Regions from separate parts of the Buttiauxella ferragutiae genome, predicted to be linked through region 1. Evidence: riboswitches for the same ligand, from Rfam matches in the RefSeq annotation. Region 1 holds a riboswitch; each other region holds the start of a gene.

What was found. Region 1 has a riboswitch for thiamine pyrophosphate ahead of thiC (phosphomethylpyrimidine synthase ThiC). Riboswitches for the same ligand answer to the same signal wherever they lie in the genome.
Region 2: it holds a riboswitch for thiamine pyrophosphate, as region 1 does, so the genes downstream of both, thiM (hydroxyethylthiazole kinase) here and thiC (phosphomethylpyrimidine synthase ThiC) in region 1, are expected to answer to the same signal.
Region 3: it holds a riboswitch for thiamine pyrophosphate, as region 1 does, so the genes downstream of both, thiB (thiamine ABC transporter substrate binding subunit) here and thiC (phosphomethylpyrimidine synthase ThiC) in region 1, are expected to answer to the same signal.

What each region holds. Positions count from the first base shown of each region.
Region 1 covers NZ_CP093332.1:5,019,659-5,022,935, reverse strand. The annotation lists gene thiC (phosphomethylpyrimidine synthase ThiC) at 1-1,847, opposite strand, end outside; TPP riboswitch at 1,936-2,046, opposite strand; gene rsd (sigma D regulator) at 2,098-2,601, opposite strand; gene nudC (NAD(+) diphosphatase) at 2,695-3,277, shown strand, end outside.
Region 2 covers NZ_CP093332.1:1,706,455-1,709,731, forward strand. The annotation lists gene MNO13_RS07745 (helix-turn-helix transcriptional regulator) at 1-155, opposite strand, end outside; gene MNO13_RS07750 (LuxR C-terminal-related transcriptional regulator) at 525-1,127, opposite strand; TPP riboswitch at 1,383-1,479, shown strand; gene thiM (hydroxyethylthiazole kinase) at 1,514-2,302, shown strand; gene thiD (bifunctional hydroxymethylpyrimidine kinase/phosphomethylpyrimidine kinase) at 2,299-3,108, shown strand; gene MNO13_RS07765 (GntR family transcriptional regulator) at 3,179-3,277, shown strand, end outside.
Region 3 covers NZ_CP093332.1:764,570-767,846, reverse strand. The annotation lists gene sgrR (HTH-type transcriptional regulator SgrR) at 1-1,360, shown strand, start outside; TPP riboswitch at 1,406-1,505, shown strand; gene thiB (thiamine ABC transporter substrate binding subunit) at 1,543-2,526, shown strand; gene thiP (thiamine/thiamine pyrophosphate ABC transporter permease ThiP) at 2,502-3,277, shown strand, end outside.

The DNA.
Region 1 (3,277 bases):
GACATGTCTTCCATACCAACTTCAATGGCTTGTTTGGCGGCGAAATCGCGGACTTCCTGGGAGATTTTCATTGAGCAGAACTTTGGCCCGCACATCGAACAGAAGTGCGCAACTTTGCCGGATTCCTGCGGCAACGTTTCATCGTGATAAGCGCGCGCGGTGAACGGGTCTAACGCGAGATTAAACTGGTCTTCCCAACGGAATTCGAAGCGCGCTTTTGACATGGCGTTGTCGCGGATTTGTGCGCCAGGGTGGCCTTTTGCCAGGTCTGCGGCATGTGCCGCAATCTTGTAAGTAATCAGCCCTTGTTTCACATCTTCTTTGTTTGGCAGGCCGAGATGCTCTTTTGGCGTGACATAACACAGCATCGCGCAACCAAACCAGCCGATCATCGCAGCACCAATGCCTGAAGTGAAATGGTCGTAACCTGGTGCGATGTCTGTGGTTAACGGCCCGAGGGTATAGAATGGTGCTTCGTGGCAATGCTCCAGTTCTTCGGTCATGTTGCGGCGGATCATCTGCATCGGCACATGTCCTGGGCCTTCAATCATCACCTGTACGTCATATTCCCAGGCGATTTTGGTTAACTCGCCCAGCGTGTGGAGTTCAGAGAATTGAGCTTCATCGTTGGCATCCTGAATAGAGCCGGGGCGCAGGCCGTCGCCTAAAGAGAGTGAAACGTCGTAAGCCGCGCAGATTTCACAGATTTCGCGGAAGTGTTCATACAGGAAGTTTTCCTGATGATGCGACAGGCACCATTTCGCCATTATTGAGCCGCCGCGCGAGACAATGCCAGTGAGGCGTTTCGCGGTCATTGGCACGTAGCGCAGCAGCACACCAGCGTGAATCGTGAAGTAGTCCACACCTTGCTCGGCTTGTTCCAGCAGTGTGTCGCGGAACATTTCCCAGGTCAGGTCTTCAGCGATGCCATTTACTTTTTCCAGCGCCTGATAGATAGGCACGGTGCCGATTGGCACTGGGCTGTTACGTAAAATCCATTCGCGGGTTTCGTGGATATAGCGGCCAGTGGAGAGGTCCATTACCGTGTCTGCGCCCCAACGCGTTGACCACACCAGTTTTTCTACTTCTTCTTCAATGGACGATGTGACCGCCGAGTTACCGATATTGGCATTCACTTTAACGAGGAAATTACGCCCGATAATCATCGGTTCGGATTCAGGATGGTTAATGTTGGCTGGGATAATGGCGCGGCCAGCCGCGACTTCTTCGCGCACAAATTCAGGCGTGATATTTTCCGGCAGCCGGGCACCAAAGCCCTGGCCTGGATGCTGGTGGCGTAACACTTCATCCCGAATGCGTTCCCGGCCCATATTTTCACGGATCGCGATGAACTCCATTTCCGGCGTCACGATTCCCTGGCGTGCATAGTGCAGTTGCGTGACGGTTTTCCCGGCTTTAGCGCGCTGAGGCGTGAGTTGTGTTTCAAAACGCAATTCGTCCAGACCGTCATCAGCAAGGCGCTCTTTGGTGTAGACAGAGCTGCGGTCGGTCAGGATTTCGCAATCATTACGTTCGGCAATCCAGTTTTCCCGTAGTGGCGACAACCCGCGCAGCACATCAATGTTGATAGCCGGGTCGCCGTAGGCGCCAGACGTGTCATACACCGGAATGGCATCGTTAGGGATGAATTGCGGCTTTTCTTTGCTGCCACCCGTGGTGGTTGGGCTTAGTTGGATTTCACGCATTGGCACGCGAATATCATCACGCGAACCAGTGAGGTAAATACGCTGAGAGTTAGGGAAAGCGGTGCCTTCCAGGGTATTGATAAAATGTTGGGCAGCAGCGCGCTGTTCGCGGCGGTTTGATTTTTTTTCAGTAATAGACATAGCTCATTCCAGTGGTTATCAGGAAGTGGCTTGTCAGAACAACGGAGGAGTAATGAATGTGGACCGCCCGAACACGGGGGAACCCAAAAGCAGAATTACTCTTGTTCCCTTCGCAGGTATTAGCCTGATCAGGTTCCGCGGATCCCGAATTAACGGTCTCAGCCGGTGCTTGACGCACTCGGCACTCCGACAAGAAGAAACCCGTATTACTACGGGTCGCTATGTAAACTACTCGTTAACAACGCAGAACTCAAGCAGGGCGTGCCAGCCCGCCGCTCTCATTAGCACTGTTATCTAAATCGTGGTTGGATGCTAACAGAATGAGCTTATCTTCCAGCGAAAAACGTGATTCCAGCGCTTCACCGATACCGGACAACGCTTTCTGGAACTCAATGTAGTTATCATCATCGATCGCGCTCTCGAGATGCGAATCGTAGAAATCCATGATGTGCTGGGTATTGGCTTCAATCTGAGAGTAGAGGTGAGTGGCGGCTAAATGTGGGTTACTGCCTTCCATTTCACTGATAATACGTTCATAAATATTGAAATGGCCGGATGAAAGATAATCCACCAGGTTGTGGCAAAAAGTATCCAGAGCCTTTTCATCGAGCGCAGTATGGGATTCCTTGTTAGGCTTTATCCCAACCATATTGTAGTAAGCCACCAATAATTGTTTGCGGGCATGAAGCCATTGGTCGATTAACGCATTACTACCACCAACGCGCTCAGTCAGATTTTCTAACTGGTTAAGCATGATTGACTCCGTGAGTAAAATGTAGCGCAAACGTACCCAAAATAGTTATGACTATTTGTTTATACCAGCGAACTCGGGGATGTGCACCAGGTTATGGAACGTGTAATTCAAAAGTTAGATCAAGGCTGGTTTATCGTCAGTCATGAGCAAAAATTGTGGTTACCAAAAGGTGAACTACCTCACGGAGCAGCGCAAGAATTCCAGCTTGATGGTGCGATGGGGATGCCCATCGGTGAGTGGGAAAATGAGCCGGTATGGCTGGTGCGGCAAAATCGCCGTGCGGATATGGGCTCTGTTCGTCAGGTCATTGACCAGGATGTGGGGTTGTTCCAGCTCGCCGGGCGTGGTGTGCAACTGGCGGAGTTCTATCGCTCGCACAAATTCTGCGGTTATTGCGGCCATGAGATGCACGTCAGCAAAACCGAATGGGCGATGCTGTGCAGCCATTGCCGCGAACGCTACTACCCGCAAATCTCACCGTGCATCATTGTGGCTATTCGCCGCGATGACCATATCCTGCTTGCCCAACACACGCGCCATCGCAACGGGATTTACACGGTATTGGCTGGGTTTGTTGAAGTCGGGGAAACCCTTGAACAAGCGGTGACACGGGAAGTCATGGAAGAAAGCAGTATCCGCGTGAAGAATTTACGCTATGTGACGTCGCAGCCGTGGC
Region 2 (3,277 bases), 2.0 Mb from region 1:
AAAAAGTGTTGCGTCAGCGCCAGGGCAAGCCAGGAATCGGTTGTCACCAGGATAAGATCAAGTGGTTGCGCAAGGGGTTCTGCGTGATTTTTTTGTTGCAGGTATTCCAGGCGGTCAAAGACAATCAGTGTTGTACTGCTATAGAGATTGGCCATGCTGCCATTTCTGATACGACGATATCTGCGTTTGCGTGCGGCTATGTACAAATGCTTAGCCATCCACTGCGCGAACTGAGGGCGTGTTCGCTCTGATTTGGACCAGCGTCACTGTTGAAGCAGATGTCATTTCCATATTTTTCGCTGACAGTATGAGTTAATACTGAGATTGCATCGCTAAAATTAATCAGAAGCTAAATGATTTAGACTTCTGATTATATCGTTACAATGTATTCTGTCAGAAAATAAAAATATAATATATTAGGCATGCCTTAAGAGCATGTAAGTAGTTTCTTAAAGAGATAATAACATTTGTGGGTGTTAAATGATAAGGAACGCTAACTAGTCGTTGCGGCGCAAAAATATTGGCTAATGAATTAAAGAAAGAAGATGGATTTTTATAAAGTTCATCAACTCATACTGGTCCCGGATTTTCAGTTTTTTCATTATCACTTTACGATATATTCTTGCAGTATCTTCCTCTATCTGCATTAGATGGGCCGCATCCTGTAGCGAATGTCCCCGGGCGATGTAGATAAGTAACTGCCGTTCAGCACTGGTGAAATTGCATGTGGTGCAGTAGTAGCAAATCCTGGCAGACACCGCCGTGGTGTTGTTTCTGCGCCAGCCAGTCTCCGTCCAGTGGGCTATTTTACGGGTGACTTCATCAACCTCATCTTCGCGAAAGATAACTGGAAGCATATACAGGCATGGGCGGAACATGAGGCTTTGGTGTTCTTTATGTCGGCAAATAAGAATAACTCGTTGGGATTTTGTCGCATTGGGAATTTCAAAACAGTCAGCAGTAAACCAATTATCAGCCAGTGACATAAAAACAATATCGGCAGTACTATGTTCTTCGCCGGGTAAAAAATAAAAATCTTCATTTCGCTGGCGGTAAATTTTTTCAATGATAATTTTTAGACCATGAGCAAAATGACTATTATTTTCCCGTATCGCAATTGTAAGCATGGGGTTTCTCGGTGAGTAATAGAACGGATAACGATCGTAATGAAATAAATACTGAAATTAAATAACCTGAAACTTAATTGACAACTCGCTCGGGATGAGACATTGCCAGGGGATTTCCTGGTGGTTGGTAGCCAAGTGAAGAAATGGCGAGAATTAAAAAAATGAATCAACCCATTTAGCCCACAGTGATATCCCTGGTTTACAGCGCTGGCCACTCGCTTTATCCTGATGGGCGATTAATCACATATACGATTAATCAATGACTCGGGGTGCCCTTCTTTGTGAAGGCTGAGAAATACCCGTACCACCTGATCTGGATAATGCCAGCGTAGGGAAGTCAGATGCCTGTCCGGCATCCCTTCTTCACGCCGGACAGGAGCTTTATGATGCAGCCTGACCTGCTACCCGGCCACCGCGCCGTTTTGTCTTTACAGCAACTTCGCAACATTTCCCCGCTTGTTCACTGCATGACTAACGACGTCGTGCAGAGTTTTACCGCCAACGTTTTGCTGGCTATAGGTGCGGCTCCCGCCATGGTGATTGAAGCACAAGAAGCCGCTCAATTTAGCCCGGTTGCCGACGCGCTGCTGGTCAATATTGGCACGCTGACAGCCGATCGCCGTGATGCCATGCTTGCAGCCATTCATGCTGCAAATGAATCCGCCACACCCTGGGTGCTGGATCCGGTTGCCGTTGGCGGCCTGACGTTCCGTACTCAATTCGCCCATCAGGTGCTCGCGCTAAAACCTGCGGCCATTCGCGGGAATGCATCTGAAATCCTCGCACTGGCGGGGGAGCATTCTGGTGGAAGAGGCGTGGATAGCACCGATGATGCGTTTTCCGCACTACCTGCGGCGCAGGCGCTTGCTCGACTGACTGGCGCGATTGTCGCGGTGACGGGTGAGCGTGATTACATTACCGATGGTGAAAACAGCTGGAGCGTGTCGGGCGGCGGCATTTTGATGACGCGTGTGGTCGGCACCGGTTGTGCGCTTTCAGCGGTAGTTGCCGCCTGTTGCTCTTTGCCGGGCTCGCGGCTGGATAACGTCGCTGCGGCTTGCCAGTTTATGAAGTTTGCAGGTCAGCAGGCTATATCAGCCAGCCGTGGTCCCGGGAGTTTTATTCCGGCATTTCTCGACGCAATTTACGGGCTGAATGGGGAGGCGCTGGCATGAAAGGGTTAACACGTATCAATGCGCTGACCATTGCCGGAACCGACCCGAGCGGCGGCGCGGGTATTCAGGCCGACCTGAAAACTTTCTCGGCGTTGGGGGCATATGGCACCAGTGTGATTACCGCGTTAGTGGCGCAGAACACGCGTGGCGTGCAGTCGGTTTATCGTATTGAACCGGCCTTTGTTGCCGCGCAACTGGACTCCGTGCTCAGTGATGTGCGCATCGATACCATTAAAATCGGCATGTTAGCGGAAACCGATATTGTGGAAGCGGTGGCTGAACGGCTGGCGTTTTACCACGCACAAAATGTCGTGCTCGATACGGTGATGCTGGCGAAAAGTGGCGATCCTTTGCTTGCGCCCTCGGCGGTTGACAGTTTACGCCGTCGGCTTCTGCCGCAAGTGGCGCTGATTACGCCGAACCTGCCGGAAGCCGCCGCCTTGCTGGATGCCCCACACGCACGCAATGAACACGAAATGAAGCTACAGGGCGACGCATTGTTAGCTATGGGCTGTAAAGCGGTATTGATGAAAGGCGGACATCTTGACGATGCTGAAAGCCCGGATTGGCTATTTACCCGCGATGGCGCACAGCGCTTTACCGCGCCGCGCGTACAAACGCGCCATACTCATGGCACTGGCTGTACGCTTTCTGCGGCACTCGCCGCACTTTATCCACGCTATCACGACTGGCCGCAAACAATTCTGGCGGCGAAAACGTGGTTGTCTCAGGCTTTAGAGCAAGCAGATTCGCTGGAAGTGGGTAACGGAATTGGACCGGTGCATCATTTTCACCAATGGTGGTGATTGAGGTAATACCACTATAAGACCATTGAGTTATACTGGTTTCACCTTATCTTCCGGACATTTGCGCGACATGGAACAGGTTCACACTCAGCTCATTGAGCAACTTATCCAGCGGTTTTCGCAGGCTGATAACACGCCGCTGTATTTGAAATTCGCCGAAACGGTGAAG
Region 3 (3,277 bases), 1.0 Mb from region 1:
GATTTCTCACCTTGGGCGCAGCTTCCGGCAAGGGCGGCATATTCTGCGCGTTCTCTACTATCGCCCGCTGCTCAATCTGTTGCCCGGCTCCGCTTTGCGCCGTTCAGAAACGCATATTGCCCGGCAAATTTTCAGCGGACTGATCCGTATAAATGAGGAAAATGGGGAACTGGAAGCGGATATTGCGCACCACTGGCAACAAATATCCCCATTACACTGGCGTTTTTATCTGCGCCCCGGCATTCATTTTCACCATGGCCGTGAGCTGGATATGCTGGATGTGACGACGTCCCTACAACGCATCAGCTCTTTGCCGCTGTATTCGCATATCACGGAAATTACTTCTCCGACAGCCTGGACGCTGGATATTAAGCTCTCACAGCCCGATAACTGGCTGCCGTGGTTGCTGGGTAGCGTTAACGCGATGATCCTGCCACGCGAATGGCAAACCTTAAGCCATTTTTCCCGCCAGCCAGTCGGCACCGGTCCCTATTCGGTGGTGCGCAATAATACTAACCAGCTGAAAATTCAGGCCTATGACGATTACTTTGGTTATCGCGCATTGATTGACGAAGTGAATTTCTGGGTGCTGCCGGACATTGGCGAAGAGGTCAGCTGTGCGGTGCAATTATCGGGAATGCCCGACAGCGAGAAAGCCGTCGAAAGCCGCCTTGAAGAAGGCTGCTACTACATTTTATTTGATAACCGCTCAAGCGCCGGCAGCAATAAAGAAGTGCGCCGCTGGCTCAGTCATGTGCTGGCACCGATTCATCTGCTGTATAGCGCGGGCGAGCAAAACCAGCAGTACTGGTTCCCGGCTTACGGACTGCTGCCACGCTGGCACCACACGCATCCACAACCAGCCGTCGAAAAACCGGCCGGGCTGGAATCCGTGACGCTGACGTTTTATCGCGATCACGTCGAACATCGGGTAATCAGCAAAGTGATGGAAGAATTGCTGGCACGTGTTGGCGTAAAACTGGTGGTTCAAGAAGTCAGTTATGAAGAGTGGCATCAGGGCGATGCTGTCAGCGATATCTGGCTCAATAGCGCGAATTTCACCCTGCCGTTAGAGTTTTCGCTTTACTCGCATCTTTATGAAGTGCCGCTGATTCAAAAGTGCATTGCTATCGACTGGGAAACGGATACCCGCAACTGGCATAACGGCGAGCTTTCTCTGCCTGAGTGGTGCCAGAACCTGGTTGAAAACAATGATATTTTACCGTTAATCCACCACTGGCTACGCATCGAAGGGCAACGCAGTATGCGTGGTGTGCGTATGAACACACTGGGATGGTTTGACTTTAAATCGGCGTGGTTTGCCCCACCGGAGCCAACCCCCCTGCGGCTTGAAATATGACGGGTATAATGCTTTCGAATCATTCACAAAGTTATTACAATGCACGCGTTCTCAACGGGGTGCTAAGGCGAAAGTCTGGCTGAGATAATACCCGTCGAACCTGATCCGGATAACGCCGGCGAAGGGATTTGAGGCTCTATTCTCAAATGTCCTTTGCCACCCCTAATTCTAAGAGGTGCAAAGTGTTCAAAAAATTCCTGCCGTTGCTGGCACTGATCGCCGCCCCCGTTTTTGCCAAACCCCTGCTGACTGTTTATACCTACGACTCCTTTGCTGCCGACTGGGGGCCAGGGCCTGCGGTGAAAAAAGCCTTTGAGGCTGACTGTAATTGCCAGCTGAAATTCGTGGCGCTGGAAGATGGCGTTTCGCTGCTCAACCGCCTGCGGATGGAAGGTAAAAACAGCAAAGCTGACGTGGTTCTGGGACTGGATAACAACCTTCTGGAAGCTGCCGCGCAGACTAAATTATTTGCGCCGAGCAAAACAGACATTAGCGCGTTGAAGATCCCAGGCGGCTGGACAAACGACACTTTCGTTCCCTTCGATTACGGCTATTTCGCTTTCGTCTACGATAAAAACAAACTGAAAAACCCACCGAAAAGCCTGAAAGAACTGGTCGAAAGTGACCAACAATGGAAAGTGATTTATCAGGACCCGCGCACCAGCACACCAGGCCTGGGCCTGCTGCTGTGGATGCAGAAAGTGTATGGCGATAAAACGCCTGAAGCCTGGGCAAAGCTTGCGAAGAAAACGGTCACCGTCACCAAAGGCTGGTCCGAGGCTTATGGCCTGTTCCTGAAAGGTGAAGGCGATTTAGTGATGAGCTACACCACCTCTCCGGCTTATCACATTATTGAAGAGAAAAAAGATAACTATGCTGCGGCTAATTTTAGCGAAGGGCATTATTTACAGGTGGAAGTGGCCGGACGCCTGGCATCCAGCAAGCAGCCTGAACTGGCTGAAAAATTCATGAAATTTATCACTTCACCGGGCTTCCAGAACACTGTGGCCACCGGCAACTGGATGTATCCGGTGACCGATGTGAAATTGCCTGAAGGATTTAACGGGCTGGTCAAACCGAACAACACGCTGGAATACAGCGCCGCAGAAGTGTCTAAACAACGCGCCAACTGGATTAGCGAATGGCAACGCGCCGTCAGTCGCTAATTCCCGGCTGGCTGATTCCAGGGCTATGTGCCGCCACACTGGTGGTAGCCGTAGCCCTGGCGGCTTTTATGGCGTTGTGGTTTAACGCGCCACAAACCGATATCCGTGCGCTGGTGCAGGATAGCTATTTGTGGCACGTGCTGCGTTTCTCTTTCTGGCAGGCGTTTCTCTCAGCAAGCCTTTCCGTGTTCCCGGCTATTTTCCTCGCTCGCGCCCTGTATCGCCGCCGCTTCCCCGGGCGCGTTGCGCTGTTACGCCTGTGCGCAATGACGCTGGTTCTGCCCGTGTTGGTGGCGGTATTCGGGATTCTGACAGTGTATGGGCGCGAAGGCTGGCTGGCCGTGTTGTGCGCAAGGCTTGGCATCGAATGGAGTTTCTCGCCTTACGGCCTGAAGGGCATTCTACTGGCCCACGTCTTTTTCAACTTACCGATGGCGACACGCCTGCTGCTACAGGCACTGGAAAATATCCCCAACGAACAACGCCAGGTTGCTGCGCAACTGGGCATGCAAGGCTGGAATTTCTTCCGTTTTGTCGAGTGGCCGTGGTTGCGCCGCCAAATTCTGCCCGCTGCGGCACTGATTTTTATGCTCTGTTTCGCAAGCTTTGCCACCGTGCTATCGCTGGGTGGCGGCCCGCAGGCGACCACTATCGAGCTGGCTATCTTCCAGGCGCTGAGTTACGACTACGACCCCGCACGGGCGGCTCTGCTCGCCATGGTGCAGATGGTTTGCTGTTTGGGTCTGGTGCT